2 regions of the Enterobacter sp. 3U4 genome follow, and region 2 is predicted to be linked to the other one. Evidence: predicted binding sites of a transcription regulator. Region 2 holds the regulator's gene; the other holds the start of a gene.
What was found. The regulator PurR, encoded in region 2, represses purine synthesis genes. The targets are predictions, from matches to a motif close to CANGCAAACGTTTGCNTG.
Positions count from the first base shown of each region.

Region 1: a site for PurR is predicted at 10,935-10,952, ahead of tusA (sulfurtransferase TusA). Genes of this name have one in related genera too.

Region 1 is NZ_CP136665.1:4,456,055-4,471,334, reverse strand. Features, by position in the region: gene glgP (glycogen phosphorylase) at 1-1,141, opposite strand, end outside; gene glgA (glycogen synthase GlgA) at 1,160-2,593, opposite strand; gene glgC (glucose-1-phosphate adenylyltransferase) at 2,593-3,888, opposite strand; gene glgX (glycogen debranching protein GlgX) at 3,906-5,879, opposite strand; gene glgB (1,4-alpha-glucan branching enzyme) at 5,876-8,062, opposite strand; gene asd (aspartate-semialdehyde dehydrogenase) at 8,311-9,414, opposite strand; gene yhgN (NAAT family transporter YhgN) at 9,594-10,187, shown strand; gene tusA (sulfurtransferase TusA) at 10,633-10,875, opposite strand; gene RVY89_RS21180 (7-cyano-7-deazaguanine/7-aminomethyl-7-deazaguanine transporter) at 11,043-11,708, shown strand; gene RVY89_RS21175 (DcrB family lipoprotein) at 11,781-12,338, shown strand; gene RVY89_RS21170 (MFS transporter) at 12,343-13,560, opposite strand; gene RVY89_RS21165 (AI-2E family transporter) at 13,706-14,755, shown strand; gene RVY89_RS21160 (lipoprotein) at 15,091-15,280, shown strand, end outside.
Region 2 is NZ_CP136665.1:1,954,038-1,969,317, forward strand. Features, by position in the region: gene RVY89_RS09185 (efflux RND transporter periplasmic adaptor subunit) at 1-2, shown strand, start outside; gene RVY89_RS09190 (FUSC family protein) at 2-2,035, shown strand; gene sodC (superoxide dismutase [Cu-Zn] SodC) at 2,014-2,532, opposite strand; gene RVY89_RS09200 (aldo/keto reductase) at 2,613-3,509, opposite strand; gene RVY89_RS09205 (DUF1289 domain-containing protein) at 3,558-3,797, opposite strand; gene eptA (phosphoethanolamine transferase EptA) at 3,947-5,572, shown strand; gene RVY89_RS09215 (TetR/AcrR family transcriptional regulator) at 5,615-6,214, shown strand; gene nemA (N-ethylmaleimide reductase) at 6,269-7,366, shown strand; gene gloA (lactoylglutathione lyase) at 7,467-7,874, shown strand; gene rnt (ribonuclease T) at 7,970-8,629, shown strand; gene grxD (monothiol glutaredoxin 4) at 8,705-9,052, opposite strand; gene RVY89_RS09240 (C40 family peptidase) at 9,391-10,137, shown strand; gene sodB (superoxide dismutase [Fe]) at 10,261-10,842, shown strand; gene RVY89_RS09250 (MFS transporter) at 10,881-12,047, opposite strand; gene cydH (cytochrome bd-I oxidase subunit CydH) at 12,202-12,291, opposite strand; gene purR (HTH-type transcriptional repressor PurR) at 12,589-13,614, shown strand; gene punR (DNA-binding transcriptional activator PunR) at 13,632-14,543, opposite strand; gene punC (purine nucleoside transporter PunC) at 14,658-15,280, shown strand, end outside.

The sequences.
Region 1 (15,280 bases), 2.3 Mb from region 2:
GGCGCGGCAGGATTTTGCCAAGCATGTCCACCGGCCACGTTTCCAGCGCTTCGCTCATCAATGTGTGGTTAGTGTAGGAGAACACCTGACAGGTCACCTCAAACGCGTCATCCCAGCTGAACTTATGCTCGTCGATCAGCAGGCGCATCAGTTCAGGAATGGAGAGCACCGGGTGGGTGTCGTTAAGGTGGATCGCGGTTTTCTCCGCCAGGTTGGCGTAGGTTTTGTGCAGCTGATGGTGGCGGCTGAGGATGTCCTGAATGGTCGCCGAAACGAGGAAATACTCCTGACGCAGGCGCAGCTCGCGGCCCGAGTAGGTCGAGTCATCCGGGTACAGCACGCGGGACACGTTCTCGGAGTGGTTTTTGTCTTCCACCGCCGCAAAGTAGTCACCCTGGTTAAATTTACCGAGGTTAATTTCGCTACTGGCCTGGGCGCTCCACAGGCGCAGCGTGTTGGTGGCGTCGGTGTCATAGCCGGGGATAATCTGGTCGTAGGCCACGGCCAGGATCTCTTCCGTTTCTACCCAGCGGGATTTTTTGCCTTCCTGCTGGATACGCCCGCCAAAGCGCACCTTGTAGCGCGTGTTGTGGCGCTTGAACTCCCACGGGTTGCCGTACTCCAGCCAGTAGTCCGGGGACTCTTTCTGTCGCCCGTCGACGATGTTCTGCTTGAACATGCCGTAATCGTAGCGAATACCATAGCCGCGGCCCGGCAGCGCCAGCGTCGCCAGCGAGTCGAGGAAGCAGGCGGCGAGACGCCCCAGACCGCCGTTACCGAGGCCCGGGTCGTTCTCTTCGTCGATCAGTTCTTCTAAATCTAACCCCATCTCTTCCAGTGCGGTTTTGACGTCGTCATAAATACCGAGCGACAACAGCGCATTGGACAGCGTGCGGCCAATCAAAAATTCCATCGACAGGTAGTAAACCTGACGCGTTTCCTGCGAGAGCTGGGCGCGGTTTGAGCGCAGCCAGCGTTCAACTAAGCGGTCACGCACGGCAAACAGGGTGGCGTTCAGCCACTCGTGCTTGTTGGCAATAACCGGATCTTTCCCGATGGTGAACATCAGCTTGTAGGCGATGGAGTGCTTTAACGCCTCAACGCTGAGCGTGGGTGAAGAGTAGCTAAATGGAGCGTTCATATCAGTAACTTCGCCTCGTTACATCAAGCGTTGATAGAGATCGCGGTATGACTGCGCCGCGACGTGCCAGCTAAAGTCCATGGACATCGCCTGACGTTGTACGTAACGCCACAGCGATGGACGGGACCACAAGACGAAAGCACGCCGAATCGCCCGAAGCAGCGACCAGGCATTACTGTCCTCAAAGACAAACCCGCTGGCGATACCGTCCGCCAGGTTTTCCAGAGAGCTGTCGGATACGGTATCCGCCAGTCCGCCCGTGCGGCGTACCAGCGGCAGCGTGCCGTATTTCAGGCCGTACAGCTGCGTCAGGCCGCAGGGTTCGAAACGGCTTGGCACCAGAATGACGTCCGCGCCGCCCATAATGCGGTGCGAGAACGCTTCGTGGTAGCCAATCTGCACGCCCACCTGCCCCGGGTGTTCCGCGGCGGCGGCAAGGAAACCTTCCTGCAGCACCGGGTCGCCCGCGCCGAGCAGCGCCAGCTGTCCGCCCTGCTCCAGTAAACCGGGCAGCGCCTCCAGCACCAGATCCAGCCCTTTCTGGCTGGTCAGGCGGCTCACGACGGCGAACAGCGGCACTTTGTCGTTAACCTTCAGGCCCATCGCAATCTGCAGCTGGCGTTTGTTTTCCGCTTTGTCTTCCACGGAATCACGGCCGTAGCGCGCCGCCAGCAGGAGATCGGTTTCCGGGCTCCAGATCTGTTCGTCAACGCCGTTCAGAATGCCCGACAGGCGGCCTTCGCGATGGCGCTGTTGCAGCAGGCCTTCCATACCGTAGCCAAACTCCGGCTGGGTGATCTCACGCGCGTAGGTTGGGCTCACCGCCGTGATGTGATCGGCGTAGTACAGCCCGGCTTTCAGGAACGAGATCTGCCCGTTAAACTCCAGACCGTGCATGTTAAAGAACGACCATGGCAGATCGATGTCATTCATATGATGGGCGTAGTACATCCCCTGATACGCCAGGTTATGCACGGTAAAGACCGATTTCGCCGGGTGGCCGCGCGCGGCGAGATACGCCGGGGCAAGCCCGGCGTGCCAGTCGTGCGCGTGCACCACATCCGGACGCCAGAACGGATCCAGCCCCGTCGCCATTTCGGCGCCGACCCAGCCAAGCAGCGCAAAGCGCAGCACGTTGTCGGTGTAGGCGAACAGGTTCGTATCGTGATAGGGGCTACCCGGGCGATCGTATAAGTGCGGTGCGTCGATCAGGTAAATCCCTACGCCATTGTAATGTCCAAACAGCAGGGTAATGCGTCCGGCAAACGTTTCACGGCGGGTCACCACTTTTGCATCGGGTATACCGCGCCGGATATCCGGAAAGGCGGGCAGCAGGACTCGGGTATCCACGCCTCCGGCGATTTGCGCCGCCGGTAATGCGCCAAGCACATCTGCCAGACCGCCCGTTTTTAATAACGGGAACATCTCAGAACATACGTGTAAAACCTGCATCATCGCTCCTGTTTGATCTGCAGCTTCCGCAACATTTCCCGTGTGACTAACACGATCCCCTCTTCCGAACGGTAGAAACGACGCGCGTCTTCTTCCGCATTCTCCCCAATAACCATCCCTTCAGGGATGACGCAGGCACGGTCGATCACGCAACGACGTAGACGACACGAGCGCCCTACCCAGACATCCGGCAATAAGACTGCCGAATCGATATTACAGAATGAATTTATCCGCACGCGCGGGAACAGCACCGACTGCACCACGACCGAACCGGAGATAATGCACCCGCCGGACACCAGCGAGTTCAGCGTCATACCGTGGCTGCCGGAGCGGTCCTGCACGAACTTGGCCGGCGGCAGCGACTCCATATGGGTACGGATCGGCCAGTTCTGGTCGTACATATCAAGTTCAGGCGTGACCGACGCCAGATCGAGGTTCGCTTTCCAGTACGCTTCCAGCGTGCCTACGTCGCGCCAGTAGGGTTCCGCATTCGGGTCGGACTGCACGCAGGACAGCGGGAAAGGATGTGCATACGCCATGCCAGCTTTCGTGATTTTCGGAATGATGTCTTTACCGAAGTCGTGGCTGGAGTTTTCGTCTTTGTCGTCTTCTTCCAGCAGCTCATAAAGATAATCTGCGTCAAAGACATAGATCCCCATGCTGGCGAGCGATTTGGTGTCATCGCCCGGCATGGTTGGCGGGTTCGCCGGTTTTTCAACGAAGTCGATAATCTTGTCGTCGGCATCCACGTGCATGACGCCAAACGCCGTCGCTTCAGCAACGGGCACAGGCAGACACGCCACGGTGCAGCGCGCCCCTTTTTCGACGTGGTCGATCAGCATGTGGGAGTAATCTTGCTTGTAGATGTGGTCCCCGGCGAGGATCACAATGTATTCCGCGTTATAGCGGCGAATGATGTCGAGGTTTTGCGTCACCGCATCCGCCGTTCCGCGGTACCAGTTCTCGCCGTGGACGCGTTGCTGAGCGGGAAGGAGATCGACAAACTCATTCATCTCTTCGCTGAAAAAAGACCAGCCGCGCTGGATATGCTGAACCAGCGTGTGCGACTGATACTGCGTAATGACGCCGATGCGGCGAATGCCCGAGTTCAGGCAGTTGGAGAGCGCAAAGTCGATGATACGGAACTTACCACCAAAGTGAACAGCCGGTTTGGCGCGCTTGATGGTCAAATCTTTCAGACGGGTACCACGCCCGCCCGCAAGTATCAGGGCAACCGTTTTTAATGGTAGCTGGCGTGCCAACATTAAGGGATCGTTCTTCTCTAATCTAACCATGACTAACTCCTTTTTTATCATCTTTGGAATACGCACACTCCGTGCGCAGGCCCGTGCCAGACAGCCATTACTACCGGATTATCCGCTCCGGCAAAGGGGGGAACGGCTCGCCACTCCCCGTCAGGTAAAACAATCTCTGCGACGTCATCCGTCGCGTTCAGCGTGACCAGCCATTTATCCGACAGCAGGATTTGCAGGCGTGGTACGCCGTGTTGCCACTCTTGCGCGCTTAACGGTTGCGCGTCTTTATTCAGCCAGCGAACGTTGCCGTCACCCTCTTCCCACCAGCTGTTGGCGGTCAGCGCGGGGATCTGCTGGCGAAGATGGATCAGCGCAGCGGTAAAATGAATCAGCCCGCTGTTGGCTTCACCCCAGTCGAGCCAGGTTAAGGTGTTGTCCTGGCAATAGGCGTTGTTGTTACCGTGCTGGCTGTGACCGTGCTCGTCGCCTGCCAGCAGCATCGGCGTGCCCTGCGACAGTAAAAGCGTTGTCAGCAGCGCATGAACGCTGGCGCGTCGCCGCTCTATCACATCCAGACTTCCGCCTAACCCTTCTATACCATGATTGAAGCTATGGTTATTGTTAGTGCCATCGCGATTCTCTTCGCCGTTCGCCTCATTGTGTTTCTGATTGAAACAAACGCAGTCCCTGAGCGTAAAACCGTCGTGCGCCGTCAACAGGTTGACGGTGGCCGACGGGCGTTTACCGTCGCGCTTAAAGAGATCGCTCGACGCGGCAAAGCGCCCGGCAAATTCCCCCAGAGACAGATTCCGTTCCAGCCAGAAGCGGCGCACGACGTCGCGGTAGTGGTCGTTCCACTCGGCAAACAGCGGTGGGAAATTCGCGACCTGATAACCGCCTTCACCGATGTCCCACGGCTCGGCAATGAGCTTCACCTGCGAGAGCACCGGGCAGTTTTTTATCGCCTCAAACAGCGGTGCCTGCTGGCTGAACGCCGGCGTGCGTCCCATGACGGGCGCCAGATCGAAACGAAAACCGTCGACGTGGAACGTTTCCACCCAGTATTTCAGGCATTCATACGCGAAATGCGTGACCGCCGGATGGCTGAGGTTGAGCGTGTTGCCGCAGCCGGTCCAGTTCTCGTAATCGCCATCCTGCCTGATCCAATAATAGCTACGGTTATCAATTCCGCGCATGGAGAGCGTCGGGCCGTCGAGATCGCTTTCTGCGCTGTGGTTCAGCACCACGTCCAGAATGACCTCAATTCCCGCCGCGTGGAGCGCCTTCACCGCATCGCGGAACTCGTCCCGCGACTTTTCCTGATGGACGGCATAGCGCGGTTCGAGCGCGAACATCGCCAGCGGGTTATAGCCCCAGTAGTTGCTCAGCCCCAGCCGCTGCAGGCGCGGCTCGCTGGCAAAATGGGCGACGGGGAGCAGTTCCAGGGCGGTGATGCCGAGGTGTTTCAGGTAGGCGATCATGGTGGGATGCCCGAGCGCCTTGTAGGTGCCGCGCATCTCTTTGGGGATCGACGGATGCAGGTAGGTCAGCCCTTTGACGTGGGCTTCATAAATAACGGTATTGCCCCACGGCGTCTGCGGCGGGGCATCGTCTTCCCAGTCATAAAGATCGTTCACCACCACGCTTTTTGGCGCAACGGGCGCGCTGTCGCGGTGGTCGGGCTCGCCGTAGCCCACGTTGAAGAGCGGGTCGTCTTTAAATTCACCGTCCACGCGGTGCGCGCACGGGTCAATCAACAGCTTTGCCGGGTTAAACCAGTGGCCCTGCGCCGGATCCCACGGACCGTGTACGCGAAAGCCATAGTGCATACCTGGCCGTCCTCCGGCCAGGTAGCCGTGCCAGGTATCCCCCGTACGCGCGGGTAAATCGTAACGGTGCTCGTTACCTTCCCCGTCAAACACGCACAGTTCTACTCGCTCAGCGTGAGCGGAAAAGAGGGTGAAATTGACCCCCTTTCCGTCAAAACTTGCCCCGAGCGATTCGGGTTTACCTGCCGTAAGCTGCGTCATTCGCCCTCCCGCATCAGCCAGATGGTGCCAAGCGGCGGCAGCGTCAGGCTCAGGGAGTTGGGTCGCCCGTGGCTTTCAATGGCGTCGCTCTGTACCAGCCCGCCGTTACCAGCGTTGCTGCCGTGGTAATGCATCGAGTCGGTATTCAGAATCTCGCGCCATTTGCCCGGCTGGTTAATGCCGAAGCGGTAGTGTTCGCGCGGCACCGGCGTGAAGTTGCTGGCGACGATGATCTCGTTACCCGCCTTGTCACGACGCACAAAGACAAACACCGAGCGCTCGTGGTCGTCCACCACCAGCCACTCAAAGCCGTACGGATCGAAGTCGAGTTCGTGCAGCGCTTTGTGGTGACGATAGGTCAGGTTCAGATCGCGTACCAGGCGCTGCACCCCATGGTGCCAGTTGTCACCGCCTTCCAGCAGATGCCAGTCGAGGCTGGCGTCGTGGTTCCACTCGCGCCCCTGGGCGAACTCATTGCCCATAAACAGCAGTTTCTTGCCCGGGAAGGCAAACATCCAGCCGTAATAGGCGCGCAGGTTGGCGAACTTCTGCCACGCGTCGCCCGGCATGCGGTCGAGAATGGATTTTTTGCCGTGCACCACTTCATCGTGCGACAGCGGCAGCATGAAGTTTTCGGTGTAGTTGTAGAGCATCCCGAACGTCAGCTTGTCGTGATGGTACTTGCGGTGAACCGGATCCAGCTTCATGTAGTCGAGCGTGTCGTGCATCCAGCCCAGGTTCCACTTATACCAGAATCCCAGGCCGCCTGATGACGGCGGACGGGAGACGCCCGCAAAGTCGGTGGACTCTTCCGCCATGGTCACGGCACCGTCCACCTGCTCGCCGATAATGCGGTTGGTATTACGCAGGAATTCAATCGCTTCCAGGTTTTCACGGCCGCCAAACTCGTTCGGGATCCACTCGCCCTCTTTGCGGCTGTAGTCGCGGTAGATCATCGACGCCACCGCATCGACGCGCAGGGCATCAATACCAAACCGCTCGATCCAGTACAGGGCATTCCCGACCAGGTAGTTTGCGACCTCACGGCGACCGTAGTTGTAGATCAGAGTATTCCAGTCCTGGTGATAGCCTTCGCGCGGGTCGCTGTGCTCGTACAGATTCGTGCCGTCAAACTCTGCCAGCGCAAAGTCATCCGACGGGAAATGGCCCGGCACCCAGTCGAGGATGACGTTCAGCCCGGCGGCGTGCGCGGCATCAATGAAATAGCGGAAGTCATCGCGCGTGCCGAAGCGGCGCGTTGGCGCATACAGCCCGGTGGGCTGATAGCCCCAGCTGCCGTCGAACGGGTGCTCGTTGACCGGCAGCAGCTCAAGGTGGGTAAAGCCCATCCATTTGGCATACGGCACCAGCTGGTCGGCAAGCTCACGGTAGCTTAGCCAGAAGTTGTTATCGGTGTGGCGACGCCAGGAGCCGAGGTGTACCTCATAGACGGAGATGGGCGCATCAAAGCGGTTGGCCTGCTTGCGCTCTTCCGTCTGGACGACCTTCTCCGGCAGGCCGCAAATCAGCGACGCGGTATCCGGACGCATCTGTGCTTCGAAGGCATACGGGTCGGCTTTAATGCGCAGCTTGCCGTGGGCGTCAATCATCTCGAATTTATAAAGCTGCCCGTGGTGCGCCCCGGGGATAAACAGCTCCCAGATGCCGGTTTCCCGGCGCAGGCGCATCGGGTGGCGGCGGCCGTCCCAGTAGTTGAACTGGCCGACGACGGAGACGCGCTGGGCATTGGGCGCCCACACGGAGAACCGCGTGCCGGTAATGCCGTCCATCGTATCGGCATGGGCACCCAGCGTTTCATAAGGGCGAAGGTGCGTTCCTTCGGAGAGCAGCCAGGCGTCCATCTCTTTAAGCAGAGGGCCAAAGCTGTAGGGATCGTCAATCAGGTTTTGCTGACCGTGCCAGAGAACGGCGAGCTGATAGCGAAAAGGGTTTTTACGACGGGGCATTACGCCCGAGAAGAAGCCACGAGAATCGAGGCATTCAAGATTACCCACTTTACGGCCGGTTTTGGGTTCAATTACCCAGACTTCTGTGGCATCCGGTAATAACGCCCGAACTTCCAGACCGGCCTCAGTACGATGCATCCCAAGCACAGAAAAGGGGTCAGCAAAATGACCCGCAATAAGCGCATTAATCACGTCTCTATCCACACGATCGGACATGGTATTCATCCTGTTTTTTATGTCGTCCTTTTTAAGCGCTCCGGGACGACTTTTAATGTGACCTGAACGGGACAGCACAAAAATGTGCATCCATTCTGCTCCGTTCGAACCTCAGGTAAGAAATGACTCTTCCTTAAAGCATAGCCAACGCTCTAGATGACTCCTGATAAAAATAAGACATACGCGTGTTACTCCATGTAGTACGCAAAAAAAAGGGGTGAAAATCACCCCCGGTAGTTAACAAATTATTACGCGAGCTGGCGCAGCATGCGGCGCAGCGGCTCGGCGGCGCCCCACAGGAGCTGGTCGCCGACGGTGAACGCGGAGAGATACTTCGGCCCCATGTTCAGCTTGCGCAGACGGCCAACCGGCGTGGTCAGCGTGCCGGTAACGGCGGCCGGGGTCAGCTCGCGCATGGTGATATCGCGATCGTTTGGCACCACTTTCGCCCACGGGTTGTGCGCGGCCAGCAGCTCTTCCACGGTCGGAATAGACACATCTTTTTTCAGTTTAATGGTGAAGGCCTGGCTGTGGCAGCGCAGCGCGCCGATACGTACGCACAGACCGTCAACCGGAATGGTGTTCGCGGTGTTAAGGATTTTGTTGGTCTCGGCCTGGCCTTTCCACTCTTCGCGGGTCTGGCCGTTATCCAGCTGTTTGTCGATCCACGGGATCAGGCCACCGGCCAGCGGTACGCCAAAGTTATCCACCGGCAGCTCGCCGCTGCGGGTCAGTTGGGTCACTTTACGCTCGATATCCAGAATAGCGGATGCCGGGTTTGCCAGCTCGGTCGCGACGCTCTGGTGCAGCTGGCCCATCTGGGTCAGCAGCTCGCGCATGTGACGCGCGCCGCCGCCGGACGCCGCCTGATAGGTCGCCACGGAAACCCACTCCACCAGATCCTGTGCGAACAGGCCGCCAAGAGACATCAGCATCAGGCTGACGGTGCAGTTGCCGCCAACAAAGGTTTTGACGCCGTTGTTCAGGCCGTCGGTGATCACGCCCTGGTTCACCGGGTCGAGAATGATGATGGCATCATCTTTCATGCGCAGCGAAGAAGCCGCGTCAATCCAGTAGCCCTGCCAGCCGCTTTCACGCAGCTTTGGATAGATTTCGTTGGTATAATCGCCGCCCTGGCACGTCACAATAATGTCGAGTGCCTTCAGCGCTTCCAGATCGTAAGCATCCTGCAACGTGCCTGTGGTACCACCAAAGGACGGAGCAGCCTGGCCGAGCTGGGAAGTGGAGAAGAAGACCGGGCGGATAGCGTCGAAATCGCGCTCTTCAACCATGCGTTGCATGAGTACAGAGCCGACCATACCGCGCCAGCCGATAAAACCAACGTTTTTCATAGCATTTTTTTCCTGCTGAGGGTGTGTGCTGATTGTGCAAGCCAGTATTGAACTGGGATATGCTTCACATTACAAAATGCTGCCAAAGTCGCAAGCGAAATTAATCGATGATTGCCCGGCAATCAGAAAAAGCGCTAATCATCGAAATAACACTACTAAGTATCAGGGATAATTTAAAGATGAGTGAAATCATTTCCGCGGCGGTTTTATTGATCCTAATTATGGATCCACTCGGAAACCTGCCTATCTTCATGTCGGTGCTGAAGCACACCGAGCCGAAGCGCCGCCGGGCGATCATGATCCGCGAGCTGCTCATCGCCCTGCTGGTGATGTTTATCTTCCTGTTTGCCGGTGAAAAAATCCTCGCATTCCTGAATCTGCGCGCCGAAACCGTGTCGATTTCCGGCGGGATTATTCTGTTCCTGATTGCCATTAAGATGATATTCCCGAGCGCAGAAGGCAGCAGCAGCGGCCTGCCTGCGGGTGAAGAGCCGTTTATTGTGCCGCTGGCGATCCCCCTCGTCGCGGGCCCGACCATTCTGGCCACGCTGATGCTGCTGTCGCATCAGTATCCGAATCAGATGAGCCATCTGGTGATTGCCCTGCTGATTGCCTGGGGCGGGACGTTTATCATCCTGCTTCAGTCGTCCCTGTTCCTGCGCCTGCTGGGCGAGAAAGGGGTAAACGCACTGGAGCGCCTGATGGGGCTGATTCTGGTCATGATGGCAACGCAGATGTTCCTGGACGGGATCAGGGCGTGGATGAAGGGCTAGGTAAACGCAAAACGGCAATCAAGGATTGCCGTTTTTAGTGTTTGCACCCTCTCCCCGTGGGCTGAGGGATCCCCAGTAATTTTTTTACCTGAAGCGATGAATGTTGCATCAGCAAAATTAATAACTTACAGCGACGCCCTGGTCCGGCTGTAAATCGCTGAGGCGTTTCCTGCAGGCCGGGGCGAGGCGCAGGGATGCGCCGAGAGGGCGGGTCGCCAGGGTGGTGGCGACTGAGCCACCCTGGCACGTTCACCGGTCATCTCGTTACAGAGTAGCAAGGAACATAAAGTGAACGGAATGACCACCACAGCCGTATGTTCCCCCTCACCCCAGCCCTCTCCCTCAAGGGAGAGGGGGTCGTCCGTGCTGGCATTATTTATGGGGAACCCTCAGCCCCGTGGGAGAGGGTCGGGGTGAGGGCATCAGGCCGCAGAGGACTACCCATCTACCCCTTACGAATCAAATACCGGTACGGCAGCGCCTCGGTCTGCTGTGCCACCAGCTCATGTTCCATAAAGGTACAAAAACCGGGAATATCGCGGGTCGTGGCCGGGTCGTCGGCAATAATCAGCAGCGTTTCACCGGTCTGCATATTGCGCACGGTTTTACGTACCATCATTACCGGTTCCGGGCAGCGAAGGCCCTGGGCATCAAGGGTATGGTCTGGGCTGGAAAACAGGTCGGTCATGATCTTCTCGGTCAGGTAAAAACGGCTGTAGTTTACGCCCGGTTGCGATCAATGCAAATCAGGTTAACGATTGCGTAAAAAACAACCATTGCAATGTCCTGCCAAAGCAGTATCATGCTGCGGTTTTTATTGGGTTCCCTCACCCCAACGTATAAAAAGGTCACAATATGACGCAGTTTTCTGAATCACAGCGCGTAAAAGCGTTGTTCTGGCTTTCGCTTTTCCATTTGCTGGTGATCACCTCCAGCAACTATCTGGTGCAGCTCCCGATCTCCATCTTTGGTTTCCATACCACCTGGGGCGCGTTCAGTTTTCCGTTTATTTTCCTCGCAACCGATTTGACCGTGCGTATCTTTGGCGCACCGCTGGCTCGCCGCATTATTTTTGCGGTCATGCTCCCGGCGCTGTTCATCTCGTACGGGGTTTCGTCTCTGTTTTATATGGGAAGCTGGCAGGGCTTTGAGGCGTTAACCCACTTCAACCTGTTTGTTGCCCGTATCGCCGCGGCAAGCTTTATGGCCTACGCGCTGGGGCAGATCCTCGACGTGCACGTGTTTAACCGCCTGCGTCAGAATCATCGCTGGTGGATGGCGCCCACCGCCTCCACGCTGTTTGGTAACGTGAGCGATACGCTGGCCTTCTTCTTCATCGCCTTCTGGCGTAGCCCGGATGCGTTTATGGCTGAACACTGGATGGAAATCGCGCTGGTGGACTACTGCTTTAAGGTTCTCATCAGCATTGTGTTCTTCCTGCCGATGTACGGCGTGCTGCTCAATATGCTGCTGAAAAGGCTGGCAGATAAATCTGAAATCACAGCATTGCAGGCTGGTTAAGGGTTCGCTTTATCAGTTGTGATAAGATGAGCGAATGAGCCGTTATGGCCGTTTATCGAAAGGAAGAAGTCAATGCGCAATCTGGTTAAATATGTCGGGATTGGCCTGCTGGTTGTGGGTCTTGCAGCCTGTGATAACAGCGACACGAAAACGCCTGCTCAGGGCGCATCCGCAGAAAGCAATGCGACCGGCCAGCCGGTGAATCTGATGGATGGCAAACTCAGCTTCTCTCTGCCAGCCGATATGACTGACCAGAGCGGCAAGCTGGGCACTCAGGCGAACAACATGCACGTTTACTCCGACGCAACCGGGCAGAAAGCGGTCATTGTGATTGTGGGCGACGACACCAGCGAAGATCTGGCGGTCCTGTCCAAACGTCTTGAAGATCAGCAGCGCGGCCGCGACCCGCAGCTGCAGGTCGTGACCAATAAATCCATCGAACTGAAAGGTCATAAGCTGCAGCAGCTGGACAGCATCATCTCTGCAAAAGGCCAGACCGCCTGGTCTTCGGTTGTGCTGGGCAAGGTCGATAACAAACTGCTGACCCTGCAAATCACCCTGCCAGCGGAAGATCAGCAGAAAGCGCAGACGGCTGCTGAAAACATCATTAACACCATCGTGATCCAGTAATACTTCACGACGATGACGTGGCCTCCGGTGCCTGCACCGGGGGCCATTTTTTTAGCCGCCACGTCAGCAGCAGCGCAATAACCACCAGACCCGCCGCGGCAAGATAGATCACCGGAACTCCTGCCCAGGCCATCACCAGCCCCGCCAGCGGGCCGGTAATGCCTAAAGACATATCCATAAACACCGTATAGGTCGCCAGCGCCGCCCCCTGATTCTGCTGCGGCACGGCTTTTACCGCCACCACGCCCAGCGCCGGGAAGACCAGTGAAAAGCCTGCCCCCGCGAGGAACACGCCCACTTTCGCGACCCAGGGCACCATCGCTATTCCGGTCAGCAGCAGCCCGACAATCTCTATCGCAAAGCAGATTATCGCCACATTCAGCCCGCCCAGACGGTTGATGCCGTTAGGAAAAAGCAGGCGGGCGCCAACAAACGCACAGCTGAACAGGGTTAACGCAAAGGCCGCGCCGTCCCAGCCTTTGGCGTCGTAGAACAGAGTAATGAAGGTCGCGATCACGCCGAAGCCGGTGGTCGCCAGCGCCAGGGCCATGCCGTACGGCCAGACGCGCCCCAGCACCGCCCGAAACGGCAGCGGCTTGCCTTTGCTGGCCTTCACTTTCGGGCGCGGCAGCGCAAAGAGGATCGCCAGAAGCGCGACCACCATAATGGTAATAGCAAGGCCATGCAGCCCGCCCAGCGCATAGCAGGCCACGCCGAGCGGCGCACCGAGCGCCATCGCACCGTAGGTGACAATCCCGTTCCAGGAGATCACCCGGCCAATGTGCGGCGCGCCTACCACACCCACGCCCCAAAGCGTTGAGCCGGTTCCCGCCAGACTTTGCCCAATACCCAGAATGACGCGCCCCAGGCAGAGCAGCACCAGGCTGACCAGCGGCCAGTGGCTGGTTGAGGCAGCCAGCAGATAGCTCAGGCCACTGAGGAAACAGCCGCACAGTCCCACCACCACGATACTTTTTGGACCGAACGTGTCTGCGTAGCGCCCGGCATGCGGGCGGCTGACGAGCGTGGCGAAATATTGCAGGCTAATCACCAGCCCCGCCCAGAAGGCGCTGAAGCCCATCACGTCATGGACATAGCCCGGCAGGACCGCCAGCGGCAGGCCAATGGTCAGATAGCTGGCAAAGTTGAAAATCACAACGGAAACGATGCGCAGATTGAGGCGCAGTCCGCTCAGCGCCGGTTCAGCGGCAGGTTCGGGCATGGGGTTCTACCTGGATTTTTTACAACAGTGTTTCACTATTACCACGGCGCAATAAGAAAATCAGCACCGACTTTCAGATTAACGGCTCCAGACGAAGCGGAGCCCGGGCACTACACTTACCGGGTCATCATATTAAGGAACACGCATGATCGCTAACCCGTCCGACAAAGCAGGACTCCACATCTTATTAAAACTCGCCTGTCTGGTGGTTATCCTTGCGGGTATCCATGCTGCCGCCGACATTATTGTTCAGCTCCTGCTGGCGCTCTTTTTTGCCATTGTGCTTAATCCTCTGGTCACCTGGTTTTTACGCCGGGGCGTCAGCCGTCCGGTAGCCATCACCATCGTCGTCATCGTGATGCTGATTGCCCTGACGGCGCTCTTCGGGGTGCTGGCGGCATCGCTGAGCGAATTCTCCACCATGCTGCCGCAGTACAACAAAGAGCTGACGCGTAAGATTGTGGCGCTGCAGGAGATGGTACCCTTCCTTAATCTGCATATCTCACCCGAACGGATGCTGCGCCGGATGGATTCAGAGAAAGTCATGACCTACGCCACCACCTTGATGACGGGGCTTTCCGGCGCGATGGCCAGCATTCTGCTGCTGGTCATGACGGTGGTGTTCATGCTGTTCGAAGTTCGCCACGTCCCCTATAAGCTGCGCTTTGCATTGAACAATCCACAAATTCACATTGCCGGATTACACCGGGCACTGAAAGGCGTCTCCAAATATCTGGCGCTGAAAACACTCCTGAGCGTATGGACCGGGGTGATTGTCTGGCTGGGGCTGATGCTGATGGACGTGCAGTTCGCGCTGATGTGGGGCGTGCTGGCGTTTCTGCTCAACTACGTGCCCAATATTGGCGCAGTGCTTTCCGCCGTGCCGCCGATGATTCAGGCGTTTCTGTTTAACGGCTTCTACGAATGTATGCTGGTCGGCGCGCTGTTCCTCGTCGTGCATATGGTGCTGGGCAATATTCTTGAGCCCCGAATGATGGGACACCGTCTGGGCATGTCGACGCTGGTGGTATTTTTATCCTTGCTGATTTGGGGATGGCTGCTGGGCCCGGTTGGCATGCTGCTGTCGGTCCCTCTGACCAGCGTATGTAAAATCTGGATGGAGACCACCAAAGGCGGCAGCAAGCTGGCGATCCTGCTCGGGCCGGGGAGGCCGAAAAGCCGATTACCCGGGTAATGAACCTCACTGTACAGGTAGGTTTAAACCGTCAGCAATACACCGTAAATTACCGCGCCCCTAATCCGGCGCGGTATTTTTATTTGCGTTAAGGCGTATTCATTCTGTTTTTAATTACGTCGTGCGCATTACGTTCAAGCGCAATTAATGATTTAACGCAAATTATAAAAAAATTAAATTCTCATTTATTTTCCATGTTATTATGCCCGCCTTCGCGTCAACGTAATGCAAACATTAATATTGATTAAAAACAGATCTGGCGCTAACAAAAGCCGGATGAATATTATTTGTAAAAACCACTACCTTTAATTGTTATTATTGATATGGAGTTGTTGATGAAAAAGATCGTTAAATGGTGTGCTGCTGCCGTATTCGTTGGTGCACTGGCAGGCTGCGCGCGTACCGCCCCAATCGCTCAGGTTCACTCTATCGTAAGCGCGGGCCATACAGCCGATCAGGTAAAAACGGCAATTTTGAAAGCTGGCCAAAAACGTGACTGGATCATGACGGAAACTAGCCCGGGAA
Region 2 (15,280 bases):
GATGAAGCTGCCGGCACTCTCCTGGCAAAACACGCCGTGGATCAAAGCGACGCGTCCTCAGTGGCGCTACGCGCTGCGTAACGGCATTGCCATGTGTCTGGCGCTGACCGTCGCCTATTACCTGAACCTGGATGAGCCCTACTGGGCGATGACGTCTGCCGCGGTGGTGAGCTTTCCGACGGTAGGCGGGGTGATCAGTAAAAGTCTTGGGCGCATCGCCGGCAGCCTGCTAGGCGCCACCGCGGCGCTAATTATCGCCGGCCATACGCTGAACGATCCGTGGCTGTTCCTGCTGAGCATGGCCGCATGGCTGGGGTGCTGTACCTGGGCCTGCGCCCATTTTACCAATAACGTCGCTTACGCGTTCCAGCTGGCGGGCTATACCGCCGCCATTATCGCCTTTCCGGTGGTTAACGTGCTCGACACCACCGAGCTGTGGGATATCGCCCAGGCGCGCGTTTGTGAAGTGATTGTCGGGATCCTCAGCGGCGGCTTCATGATGATGATCCTCCCAAGCACATCCGACGGTACCGCGCTCATCACTGCGCTAAAGACCATGCATACCCGGTTGCTGGAACACGCGAGTCTGCTGTGGCAACCGGATACCAGCGACGATATACGCCTGGCGCATGAAAAGGTAATCGGGCAGATCCTGACCATGAATCTGTTGCGTATTCAGGCGTTCTGGAGCCATTACCGCTTTCGCCGCCAGAACACTCTGCTTAACTATCTGCTGCATCAGCAGCTGCGCATGACCAGCGCTATCTCCAGCCTGCGCCGGATGCTGCTCAACTGGCCGACGCCGCCTGAAAACACCCGAGCCGTGATTGAAACGCTGCTTGCGGCCCTCGCGCGCCCGGATGCGGACATTTACACCGTAGCGCGGATAATCGCCCCGCTCGCCCCGGTTGATGAGTACGACTATCGCCATCGCGCCTTCTGGCAACGTCTGAATTACTTTTGCCGACTCTACCTGCGCAGCAGCCGCTGGATTAACGCGGTTGAGAATGCCACGCCGGTCACGGAGTTCAACGTTCCCGGGAGCCCGGCTCTCGCCCGCCATACCGACTATTTGGAAGCGCTGTGGAGCGGTTTTCGCACCTTCTGTGCGCTGATGCTGGTGGGGGCGTGGAGCATTACCACGCAGTGGGAGTCCGGTACGGCGGCCCTGACGCTTGCCGCCATCAGCTGCGTGCTTTACTCCGTCGCGGCTTCGCCGTTCAACTCGCTTACGCTGCTGCTGCGTACGCTGGTGCTGCTGTCGCTGTTCAGCTTCGTGGTTAAATTTGGCCTGATGGTGCAGATAAGCGATCTGTGGCAGTTCCTGCTGTTTCTGTTTCCGCTCTTGACCACCATGCAGCTGCTCAAGCTGCAAATGCCAAAACAGGCGGGCCTCTGGGGGCAGCTGATTGTCTTTATGGGCTCGTTTATCTCCGTGACCAATCCGCCGGTTTATGATTACGCCGATTTTCTCAATGACAACCTGGCGAAAATCCTTGGCGTGGGGCTGGCTTGGCTGGCTTTCGCGGTGTTGCGACCCGGCTCCGATGCACGAAAGAGCCGCAGGCATATTCGGGAACTACGCAGAGGGTTTGTCGACCAGCTCAGCCGTAAACCGCATCTGAGCGAAAACGAGTATGAATCGCTGGTCTATCATCACGTCAGCCAACTGAATAACAGCCAGGACGCGCTTTCCCGGCGCTGGCTGCTGCGCTGGGGCGTGGTGCTGTTGAACTGCTCGCACGTGGTCTGGCAGCTTCGCGGGTGGGAAACACGGTCCGACCCGCTGTCGCAGGTTCGTGATGTTTGCATCTCCCTGCTGCGCGATGTGATGAGCGAACGCGGTGTACAGCAGCGCCCGCTGGCAACCACGCTGAATGAACTGCAGCGGATTTGCGATACGCTTGCACGCCATCATCTGCCCGCAGCCCGTGATTTGGCCTCGATAATCTGGCGGCTGCACTGCTCGCTGTCGCAGCTGGAGCAGGCCCCACCGCCGGGTACGATTGGGGATCAGATCACGCCGCAGGCATAACGCGCCCCGCCGCCTCCAAGCGGTTTAGGCCGATCGGACATATTGTCGCCGCCGACGTGAATCATTAGCGCTTTACCTTTTACCTCGTCCAGCTTTTTCAGACGCGGTGCGACAACGGGATCGGTGGCTTTACCGTCGTTATTGACCACCAGCGCGGGCAGATCGCCCAGATGTCCCATACCATCCGGGCCCTCATGCTTGCCGGTATGCTGGGGATCCAGGTGCCCCCCTGCCGCTTCCGCCGCCGACGCTTTACCCTCTTTTAATGCGGGCTGACAGCTGCCTTTGGCGTGAACATGAAAACCATGCTCGCCGGGAGGGAGTGCTTTGAGGTTGGGAGCGAACTCCAGTCCTTTGTCGGTTTCCGTGATTTTCACCGTACCGATGGACTGGCCCACACCCTGAGAGGTGACGAGATTCATTTCCACTTCGTCGCTGGCTGCCTGCGCCCCTGCGCAAACAACCAGCGTGACCAATGCCAGAGCAAAACGCTTCATATGACCTCCGCTGGTTATTTTTTGCCCCTTAAGTGTATACCAGGGGCAAAGATTTCACCGGAAAGTCACCTTCTGGCGGTTTATGGTACGTCGTAACCCAGCGCGGCCTTACGGATGCGGAACCACTGTTGACGGGTCATCTCCAGCTCTTCAGCGGTCAGTGCAGAACGCACGCGTTCTATTTTGCCGGAACCGATAATAGGCAGCGGTTTTGACGGCAGGCGCAGGATCCACGCGTAAACCACCTGTTCGATGCTCTCCGCGTTCAGTTCGCGGGCGATGGTTTCAAGCTCGTTGCGCAGCGGCTGGAATTCATCATCATTAAACAGGCGTCCGCCTCCCAGGCATGACCAGGCCATCGGGCGAATACGCAGCTGTTGCAGCTGGTCGAGGGTACCGTCCAGCAGCAGCGGCTGGTGTACCGGGGAAATCTCTACCTGGTTGGTAGCCAGGGTAAACGGCAGACGAGACTGAAGCAGTGCAAACTGCGCCGGGGTAAAGTTGGAAACGCCGAAGTGACGCACTTTCCCACTCTGATGCAGGTTCAGGAAGGCTTCTGCCACCTCATCGGCATCCATCAGCGGATCCGGGCGGTGGATTAACAGCAGGTCGATACGGTCGGTCGCCAGATTGACCAGCGACTGCTCAGCGCTCTTGATGATATGCGCGCTGTCGGTGATGTAATGCCCAAGGGCGTGTTCCGGTTTTGCCGTGGTGGCAATCCCGCATTTGGTGACAATCTCCATGCGGTCGCGGAGAGCCGGAACAAGCTTGAGCGCCTCGCCGAATGCGGCCTCACACTGATAGCCACCGTAGATGTCCGCATGGTCGACCGTGGTGACGCCCAGATCGATGTGCTCTTCAATAAAGCTCGCCAGCTGGAGGGGGGACATATTCCAGTCCATCAGGCGCCAGTAGCCCATCACAAAACGGGAGAATTCTGGCCCCTGGGGGGCAAGGGTAATTCGCTGAACCATAACATTTTCCTCAAGGACGTGATGTCATGAGTATACGCAATTACCGTGTTAAAAAAGTGAAGGTTGCTGGGGTTCTTCGGTCTCACCGGCTTTGTTTGCGCGTATTTTGCGCAGAAGACGCTGTCGGCAGAGGCGTAGCACCTCCTGCTTTTGCGTGTCGCTAAAGTTTTGCCAGTTGAAACGCTCGTCGCGGGTACGCATGCACCCGCGGCAATATCCGCGTTCATCCACCTGACAAATCCCCCGGCACGGGCTCTGGATGGGGAAAAACTCCAGCTGCTCTTCCACACTCACCTCCAGAAAGCCATTCTCACCTACAGTGAAGACGCTAAACGCGCCACGTGCAAGGCCTATACCACAGATTTATGGCATTAAGGTTTCACTAATCTTCCCTCTTTATACTCGGCCCATCATGACAATGACAGGTTTACCGATCGATGTGGTTAATCAAAAAGTTACAATGTAACGATATTAAATTTACTCTGGGCTGTGCACTCTTTTTTACGCTAATCAACGGGCTGTTTATCCAGCGCAGCTGGGCCATTATTGCCCCTGCGCACCTGCACGACATCCTCTTTGCCGCGTCCGTACCGCTGGTGCTGTTTTGCGGCTGGGTGATTGTCTTTAGCCTGCTGAATATCCCCTATATCCGTAAGCCGCTGCTGATTGTATTGACGATCGGATGCGCCGCGGCAACCTATTTTATGTACACCTACGGCGCGGTGATCGATCAGAACATGATTGTGAACGTGTTCGAAACCAACTCTCAGGAAGCGACAGCCCTTGTGACGCCGCAGATGATTCTGTGGATTGTTATTGCTGGCCTCGTGCCTTCCGTGGTGCTGGCTCTGACCCGCATTCGTACCGGTAAATGGTGGTATGCCCTGCTGACGCGCGTCGCTGCGATGCTTGGCGCCCTGCTGGTAATTATCCTGATTGCCGCCGTGTTTTATAAAGATTACGCCTCGCTGTTCCGCAACAACAAAAGCATCGTCAAAATGGTGACCCCGGCCAACTATGTCAGCGCCGTGGTGAAGTACAGCAAAATGCGCTGGTTTGCCGGCGATCAAACGCTGGTACGGATTGGCGAAGATGCCCATAAAGGACCGTTGATTTCGGGTCAGCAAAAGAAAACCGTTCTGGTACTGGTCGTCGGGGAAGCCTCTCGCGCGGCGAACTATTCCCTGAATGGTTACGATCGTGAAACGAACCCGGAGCTGAAAAAGCAGGATGTGATTAACTTCCCGCAGGCCTCCTCATGCGGCACTGAAACCGCCGTTTCCGTTCCGTGCATGTTCTCCGGCATGACGCGTAGCAAATACGATGCCGACCTGGCTCACCATCAGGAAGGTTTGCTCGATGTTCTGAAACATGCGGGTATCAACCTGCTGTGGCGCGACAACGACGGAGGCTGTAAAGGTGCCTGCGATCGCGTGCCGCATACCGATATGACGCAGTGGAATCTGGATCAGTTCTGCAAAGACAAATCCTGTATTGATGATGTGAATTTCTACCGTCTGGACAACGTGCTGGATGGTCTGAAGCAGGACACGGTGCTGGTTATTCACCTGATGGGGAGCCACGGCCCGGCGTACTATCGCCGTTACCCGGACAATTTCCGGAAATTTACCCCAACCTGCGACACCAATGAAATTCAGGATTGCGACCATCAGGCGCTGCTAAATACCTATGACAACACCATCCTGTATACCGACAGCATGGTCAGCAAAACCATTGATGCGCTGAAAGCGCGCCAGGCGAGCATGAACACCGCGCTGATTTATCTTTCAGATCACGGTGAGTCACTGGGTGAAAGCGGCATTTATCTGCACGGTACGCCGTACATGCTGGCGCCGGAGCAGCAAACGCATATTCCGTTTATGTTCTGGCTGTCGCCGGACTACGCGAAAAACTTTGGCGTCAATGAACAGTGTTTACGCGACCATGCAGCAAAAAATGCGGTCTCCCAGGACAATTTATTCTCAACCGTATTAGGTATGATGGACGTGAAATCAACGGTTTATCAACAGCAGCTGGATATACTGAGCGCATGTCGGCACTAAACTCGCTTGCATTAGACCGAACGGTCTATTAGAGTGCGGCCCATGAGCAGAAATACTGAACACGATACCCGCGAACATCTACTGGCAACCGGCGAGCGCCTTTGCATGCATCGCGGGTTTACCGGTATGGGGTTGAGCGAGTTATTAAAAACCGCTGAGGTACCGAAGGGGTCGTTTTATCACTACTTCCGGTCCAAAGAGGCCTTTGGCGTCGCGATGCTGGAGCGTCATTACGCGGGTTACCACCAGCGTCTGGCGACCCACTTTGCGTCGGGCGAAGGAAACTATCGGGATCGTGTTCTGAACTACTATCAGGAAACGCTGAACCAGTTCTGTCAGCAGGGCATTATCAGCGGATGCCTGACGGTCAAGCTGTCTGCCGAAGTGTGCGATCTTTCCGAAGATATGCGCTCGGCGATGGATAAAGGTGCCCGCGGCGTTATCGCCCTGCTGGCCCAGGCGCTGGAGAAAGGCCGCGATGAAAAAACGCTGGCCTTTTCCGGCGACCCCTTAATGCAGTCTCAGGTGCTCTACTCCCTCTGGTTAGGGGCCAACCTGCAGGCAAAAATTTCGCGCAGTGCCGTGCCGCTGGAAAGCGCGCTGGCACATGTGAAAAACAGCATTACTGCGCCTGGCGTATAACGGGCGCTTTTTATTTACCTTATTACTAGTCGACTGGTCTACTCAGGAGTCTTTATGTCAGCTGAAAAACTGTTTACCCCACTGAAAGTGGGTGCCGTCACGGCGCCAAACCGCGTGTTTATGGCTCCGCTGACCCGTCTGCGCAGCATTGAGCCGGGTGACATCCCAACCCCACTGATGGGCGAATACTATCGTCAGCGCGCAAGCTCTGGCCTGATCATCACCGAAGCCACGCAGATTTCTGCTCAGGCTAAGGGTTATGCCGGTGCGCCGGGCCTTCACAGCCCGGAACAGATCGCCGCATGGCAGAAAATTACCGCGGGCGTTCACGCTGAAGAGGGTCGCATTGCGGTCCAGCTGTGGCATACCGGCCGTATCTCTCACAGCAGCATTCAGCCTGGCGGCCTGGCTCCGGTTTCCGCTTCGGCTCTGAGCGCCAATACCCGTACTTCCCTGCGCGATGAAAACGGCAATGCGATCCGCGTGGATACCTCTATGCCGCGCGCGCTTGAGCTGGACGAAATCCCTGGGATCGTTAACGACTTCCGCCAGGCCGTGGCCAACGCACGTGAAGCCGGTTTTGACCTGATTGAGCTGCACTCCGCGCATGGCTATCTTCTGCACCAGTTCCTGTCACCGTCTTCTAACCACCGCACCGACCAGTACGGCGGCAGCGTTGAAAACCGCGCTCGCCTGGTGCTGGAAGTGGTTGACGCCGTGTGCCAGGAGTGGAGCCCGGACCGTATCGGCATTCGCGTTTCCCCAATCGGGTCCTTCCAGAACGTCGACAACGGTCCGAACGAAGAGGCCGATGCCCTGTATCTGATCGAAGAACTGGCTAAACGTGGCATCGCTTATCTGCACATGTCCGAGCCGGACTGGGCTGGCGGTAAACCTTACACGGACGCTTTCCGTCAGAAAGTGCGCGAGCGTTTCCACGGCGTGATCATCGGTGCGGGGGCTTATACCCCGGAGAAAGCCGAAGACCTGATCGGCAAAGGGCTGATCGATGCCGTCGCGTTTGGCCGCGACTACATCGCCAACCCGGATCTGGTTGCCCGACTGCAGAAAAAGGCGGCTCTGAACCCGCAGCGTCCGGAAAGCTTCTACGGCGGCGGCGCGGAAGGCTACACCGACTACCCTTCACTGTAATCTCGCCATTGTACATTGATAGCGGCGACAGTTCGCCGCTATACTAAAACATCGTTTCTGTTCAAAAAGCTATTTTATTCCATTGGTTAATGAGGAAATTATGCGCCTACTTCACACCATGCTGCGCGTTGGCGACCTGCAACGTTCTATCGATTTCTACACTAACGTCCTGGGCATGAAGCTGCTGCGCACCAGCGAAAACCCGGAATACAAATACTCGCTGGCGTTTGTGGGTTACGGCCCGGAAACGGATGAAGCGGTGATCGAGCTGACCTACAACTGGGGTGTCGACAGCTATGAGCTGGGCACGGCCTATGGCCATATCGCGCTGGAAGTGGACAACGCGGCCGAAGCGTGTGAGCGCATTCGCAGCAACGGCGGTAACGTCACGCGCGAAGCGGGCCCGGTAAAAGGTGGCACCACCGTGATTGCGTTTGTGGAAGATCCGGACGGTTATAAAATCGAGCTGATCGAAGCCAAAGACGCCGGTCGCGGTCTGGGCAACTGATCCCTCAGGGCGCAACGTGCGCCCGTAGTTTTACTGCATCACCCCGCAAAATTTGCCATAATGCGCTCTGCTTTTTCCCCATGTAAGAGACCCTGATGTCCGATAACGCTCAATTTAGCGGTCTGTGCGACCGTTTTCGTGGTTTTTATCCCGTTGTCATTGATGTAGAAACAGCCGGATTTAACGCTAAAACCGATGCGCTGCTCGAAATTGCGGCCATCACGCTGAAGATGGATGAACAGGGCTGGCTTATCCCGGACACCACGCTGCATTTCCACGTTGAACCTTTCGAAGGGGCAAACTTACAGCCGGAAGCGCTGGCGTTTAACGGTATCGATCCGCATAACCCGCTGCGTGGTGCAGTCAGTGAATATGACGCGCTGCACGCCATTTTTAAAATGGTGCGTAAAGGCATGAAAGAGAGCAACTGCAGCCGCGCCATCATGGTGGCCCATAACGCCACCTTCGATCACAGCTTTACCATGGCCGCAGCCGAGCGCGCCGCGCTCAAACGCAATCCCTTCCATCCGTTTGTGACCTTCGACACCGCCGCGCTGAGCGGCCTGGCGCTGGGACAAACGGTGTTATCAAAGGCCTGTATTACGGCTGGCATTCCGTTCGACGGCACGCAGGCGCACTCCGCGCTGTATGACACGGAGCGCACCGCTGAGCTGTTCTGTGAGATCGTCAACCGCTGGAAGCGTCTGGGCGGCTGGCCGCTGCCGATGGGTGATGAGGACGAGCACCAATCGTAGGTCGGGTAAGCGCAGCGCCACCCGACAAAAAAAAAGCGACCACATAGCGGGTCGCTTTTTTATTTGCGCAGAAAATTACTCTGCGTCCGGCTCTTCAGTTTTGTACTTAGCCGCCGTCTCTTTGATCAGCTGCTGCAGTTCGCCACGCTGATACATTTCAATCAGGATATCGCAGCCGCCAACCAGTTCACCGTCAACCCACAGCTGTGGGAACGTCGGCCAGTTCGCGTACTTCGGCAGCTCAGCTCGGATGTCCGGGTTCTGCAGAATATCAACGTAAGCAAAACGCTCACCACAGGCTGACAGCGCCTGAACCGCTTGCGCGGAGAAGCCGCAGCTCGGCAGCTTTGGAGAACCTTTCATATACAGCAGAATCGGGTTTTCAGCGATCTGGCGCTGGATTTTTTCAATAGTGGTGCTCATGTCTTGCTTCCTTTAACTTCTGTTACGGCATTCGTCTGACATTGTAGCGGTTCAGACTGGCATCGGAAAATAACATTTTTGTCACGTTTATACATTCTACCCCGAGTCACGAAAAGTTGCATTGCAAATGGTGTTTACCCCTGCGGCAGTCAGGGTTTTGCTTAGGGAGTGGGCAAATGTGCGACAGAACGATGAATTTTTTTGCACTTGCTAACGAAACAGGATTGTAGATTGAAAAATGCTATTAACTTTCTGGGTTTTTATAGATTAGAATCGACGGGCTTTGTAAATCACACGCGGGTATTATTGATGACCTGCATTTATCAGGGGACTGCCCAGTGGCGCGGATAAATAAAATCTCGATCACGCTCTGTGCTTTACTGTTTACTTCACTCACCTTCACGCCAGTGGCAAACGCCTCTCAGCAGGCGCGGCATTCTGCTGTACAAAAAAACCATCTGGTGAAAGCCACAGAACGTAAGAAAAAAACACCGGCTCAGACGAAACAGACCGCTTCCAGCAAGACGAAAACAAAACCTTCCCGCACTGCCCACTCCGCTAAAAGTAAAGCTTCGCAAACCGCCGCTAACCTCGTTACTGAAAAATGCATCACCCGTAAAGGCCACAAGGCGAAATGCACGAAGGTCACGAAAATAGCGGAAGTGCATAAAGTGCGCGTACAGAAAGCGCAAAAGACCGCGATGAACAAACTGATGGGGCAGATTGGCAAACCTTATCACTGGGGTGGCAGCTCGCCGCGTACCGGGTTTGACTGCAGCGGCCTCGTTTATTACGCCTATAAAGATCTGGTCAAATTCCGCATTCCTCGTACTGCCAATGAAATGTACCACCTGCGCGATGCCTCACCGGTTGACCGCGGTGAGCTGGAAAACGGCGATCTGGTGTTCTTCCGCACTCAGGGTCGCGGCACGGCTGACCACGTCGGCGTCTATGTCGGCAACGGGAAATTCATCCAGTCACCGCGTAGCGGCCAGGATATTCAGATCACCTCTCTCAGTGAAGATTACTGGGTACGCCACTACGTCGGCGCGCGTCGCGTGATGACGCCGAAAACCATTCGCTAACCCCTGCCCTGCCACATCCGTGGCAGGGTAAGTTCCTCTTTTGCATACCCTTTCAATTTGCTATCCTGTCCATGTTGTCTGTGTGGTTATTTGGCAACGCAAAATACAATAAGGAGAGAAGCAATGTCGTTCGAATTACCTGCACTACCGTATGCAAAAGACGCCCTGGCCCCGCACATTTCTGCGGAAACCCTGGAATATCACTACGGCAAGCATCACCAGACTTACGTCACCAACCTGAACAATCTGATCAAGGGCACCGATTTTGAAGGCAAAACGCTGGAAGAGATCGTTCGCAGCTCAGAGGGTGGCGTATTTAACAACGCGGCTCAGGTGTGGAACCACACCTTCTACTGGCACTGCCTGGCGCCGAATGCCGGCGGTGAACCTGTCGGTGAACTGGCTACCGCTATCAATGCCGCATTTGGCAGCTTCGCGGATTTCAAAGCGAAATTCACCGATGCCGCCATCAAAAACTTCGGTTCTGGCTGGACGTGGCTGGTTAAAGAGGCGGATGGCAAACTGGCTATCGTGTCCACCTCTAACGCGGGCACCCCGCTGACCACCAGCGCTAAGCCGCTGATGACCGTGGACGTGTGGGAACACGCTTACTACATCGATTACCGCAACGCGCGCCCTAACTACCTGGAGCACTTCTGGGCACTGGTTCACTGGGACTTTGTGGCGAAGAACTTCGCTGCGTAAGAGACACGCAGAAGGGTTCGCCCTTCTGCGTTTTTGGTTTATTCCGCAGCGCAGGCGGCTTCTGGCTGCTTACGACCCGACATCATCACCAGCAGCAGGCCGAGCGCGGCAATAATCGCCCCCATCACCGGCACAAAGCTGTACCCCAGTCCCCCTGAAATCACGGCCCCACCGGCCGCCGCACCGAGCGCATTGCCCAGGTTGAAGGCACCAATATTGACCGAAGATGAGAGGCCCGGCGCTTCATGCGCGACGCGCATCACGCGCATCTGCAGCGGCGGCACCACGGCAAAAGTGGCAGCCCCCCAGACGACCATCGCGATCGCGGCCCCGAACTCATTACGCGCCAGCCACGGAATGGCAATCATGATGACAATCAGCAGGGTTAAGAAGCCCTTCAGCGTCCCGCTCACGGAACGGTCGGCAAATTTCCCGCCGAGATAGTTGCCGATCGAGAAGCCCACGCCAATCAGCACCAGCATCGCGGTCACAAAGAGAGGCGTTGCGTGGGTGATGTCATGCAATACCGGTGAAATATAGGTGTAGAGGGTAAACATCGCCCCTGCCCCCAGCACGGTGGTGAGCAGCGCGGAGAGCACCTGCGGGCGCATCAGCACCGACAGTTCTTTGCGCACGTCAGGACGTTCCCCCGCGCTGCCTTTCGGCAGGGAGAAGAACAGCGCCACCATCGCAACCACGCCCAGTCCGGCAGTCGCCAGGAAGGACATACGCCAGCCGATCGCTTCTCCCAGCCAGGTTGCCGCAGGCACCCCCCCGATATTGGCAATCGTCAGCCCCATGAACATAGTTGCCACGGCGCTCGCCTGCTTATGTTTAGGCACCACGCTGGCAGCCACGACCGACCCCAGCCCAAAGAACGCGCCGTGGTTAAGGCTGGTCAGAATGCGTGACAGCATCAATGTGGTGTAGTCCGGTGCAATGGCCGAAAGCACGTTGCCCAGGGTGAAAATCGCCATCAGGAAAATCAGCGCATTACGGCGCGCGCGGTGCGAAAGTAAAAGCGTCATCAACGGCGCACCGACCATCACGCCGATGGCGTAGGCGCTGATTAACATCCCTGCCGCAGGGATCGAGACATCTACGCCCCGGGCAATAACGGGCAGTAACCCCATCGGGGAGAATTCAGTGGTGCCAATCCCAAAAGCGCCAATCGCCAGGGCCAGCAGGGGAAAATTGATTTTCATGCGTCAACTCCGGATGCCGTGTCATGTGGTGACACAGAACAAAGAAGCGGAAAGCATGACATCAATCACAAAAAATGAGAAGTTAACAAAATGGCAAAAGATTTTTGCCAGAGAAGTAACAATCGGGAGGGAGAAGGCTCTCCCTCCGCGTAAATCAGTGCAGCGCAGCCGTCAGACCGGCCGCAACAATCAGAGCCAGCACAATAACGGTGGTGAACAGCGAAAACTTCAGATCGGAACTCATCAATTTTTCTCCTTTTAATCCCCCCACGAAAAGTGAGCTTGCTCATTTTTGCACAGATTACGTTAAAAATCTTCCTGGATTTATACTGATAACCACTTTACCTCTTCCCCTTTTCATCAAGATAGGACAAAATTCCACGCTAAATTTATTAGCGTACCGGCCATTGACCCCCTCCTGACGTCCCGTGTCGTTTTCCCGGCGTGCCGCAATTCAAGATTGCGTGATAAGGGTGAGAGAAGGCAAACGTTTACCTTCAAGTTTTTCAGGAGTTTAGGATATGGTCTGGAGTGACATTTAATGGCAACAATTAAAGACGTAGCAAAACGCGCAAACGTTTCCACTACAACCGTATCACATGTAATTAACAAAACCCGCTTTGTGGCGGAAGAGACGCGCAACGCCGTCTGGGCAGCGATCAAAGAACTGCACTATTCGCCAAGTGCGGTTGCGCGCAGCCTCAAGGTTAATCACACCAAATCCATTGGATTGCTGGCAACCAGCAGTGAAGCGGCCTATTTTGCCGAGATCATTGAAGCGGTTGAAAAAAACTGCTTCCAGAAAGGCTATACCCTGATTCTGGGCAACGCCTGGAACAGCATTGAAAAACAGCGCGCCTACCTGTCGATGATGGCGCAGAAGCGCGTTGATGGCCTGCTGGTGATGTGTTCCGAATATCCGGAATCCGTGCTGTCGATGCTCGAAGAGTATCGCCACATTCCTATGGTGGTCATGGACTGGGGCGAAGCGCGCGCGGATTTCACCGATTCCGTTATCGATAACGCCTTTGAAGGTGGCTATATGGCCGGTCGTTATCTGATCGAACGCGGTCACCGCGAGATTGGCGTGATCCCGGGTCCGCTGGAGCGTAACACCGGCGCGGGCCGTCTGGCCGGTTTTATGAAAGCGATGGAAGAAGCGCTGATCACCGTGCCGGAAAACTGGATCGTGCAGGGCGACTTTGAGCCGGAGTCAGGCTACCGCGCGATGCAGCAGATTGTTTCCCAGCCGCACCGCCCGACCGCCGTTTTCTGCGGGGGTGACATCATGGCCATGGGCGCGCTCTGCGCTGCCGACGAGCTGGGTCTGCGCGTACCGCAGGATATTTCCGTGATCGGGTATGACAACGTGCGTAACGCGCGCTTCTTCACCCCGGCGCTGACAACCATTCACCAGCCAAAAGATTCGCTGGGCGAAACGGCCTTCAATATGCTGCTGGACAGGATCGTCAACAAGCGCGAAGAGTCGCAGTCCATTGAAGTTCACCCGCGCCTGATTGAACGCCGTTCCGTTGCGGATGGTCCGTTCCGCGACTACCGTCGTTAATCCCTTTACGGGGCCAGCTATGCTGGCTCCCGTAACCATTCCCGATTCAGCGTTTCGCTGTCTCCCAGATAGTCCAGCAGCCAGGCCATGGCGGGCGAGACATCATTTTGCTGCCAGGTCAGGCAGCAGGCCGCATCCGGGAACGGATTTTCAAGCGTCAGCTCAACCCATTCTCCGGTATCGATGCGCGGACGCGCGAAATGAACGGGCACCATCGCGACGCACAGCCCGGCGCTGAGGCACGTCGCCGACGATTCCCAGTCAGGGGCCACCAGCCGTCGCTGGTTGTCCAGAAGCCAGGTGATACGCTTAGGCAATGAACGGGAGGTATCCTCCAGCACCAGCGATGGCCAGTTGCGTAGCGAATCGTCGCTCAGCGGCCCTTCCATCGCCGCCAGGGGATGATCGCGTGCCACCACGCATTTCCAGCTGAGCATGCCCATATCGCGAAAAGCGTAACGCCCCCCGACCGGGATCGCCTGCGTTGCCCCAATCGCCATCTCGGCCCTGCCGTCCGCCAGCGCATCCCAGACGCCGTTGAACACCTCCTGCGAGACCCGCAGCTCGACGTCTGAAAAATGACGATAGAAATCGACGATCATCTGTCGGGTACGTTCCGGCTTAACGATGTTATCCACCGCGATGGAAAGATGTCCCCGCCAACCGTTGGCGATCTGCTGACACTGTTCGCGGGTGATCTGCATTTTTTTGATAACAGAACGCCCTTCCTTCAAAAACCACGCGCCTGCGGGCGTTAATTCCACGTCGCGATGCCGCCGTTCAAACAGCGGAACCGCCAGCCACTCCTCCAGCTGACGCACCGTATAGCTGATTGCCGAAGGGACGCGGTGCAGCTCCTGCGCCGCACCGCTAAAGCTACCGTTACGCGCAACAGCATCGACCACTTCAAGAGAATAATCTGACCACATTTTCTGCCTGCAAAATTTTTGAATGCACCCGCCAAATATTAGCGTTTCACAAGCGGCTTTGCACTCCCTACACTCAGCGCCAATGTATACCTGCCTCCTCAGGAGAATAAAATAATGCAACCCAGGAACGGTTTTTTAATCTGGCTCGGCGGCTTAAGCGTGCTGGGCTTTTTGGCCACCGATATGTACCTGCCGGCGTTTGCCGCCATGCAGGAAGATTTGCAAACCCCTGCTGCCGCCATCAGCGCCAGCCTGAGTTTATTCCTCGCCGGCTTTGCTTTCGCGCAGCTGCTGTGGGGACCGCTCTCGGATCGCTTTGGTCGTAAACCGGTGCTGTTGCTGGGCCTGGCCATTTTTGCCGCGGGCTGCCTGGGAATGCTGTGGGTACGCGATGCCACCTGGCTGCTGGTGCTGCGCTTTATTCAGGCCGTGGGCGTCTGTGCCGCGGCCGTGACCTGGCAGGCGCTGGTCACCGACTATTATCCGGCTAACCGCACTAACCGTATTTTCGCCACTATTATGCCGCTGGTGGGTCTCTCACCTGCCCTCGCCCCGCTGCTGGGCAGCTGGATCCTCGCGCATTTCGACTGGCAGGCCATCTTCGCCACGCTGTTTGCCATTACCCTGGTACTGATGCTTCCTGCGTTTGCCCTCAAGCCCGCGCATAAAAAAGAGGCGCATGCCGATGCGAAGCCCATTACCTTCACTTCCCTGCTCAGCACCAAAGCGTATCGCGG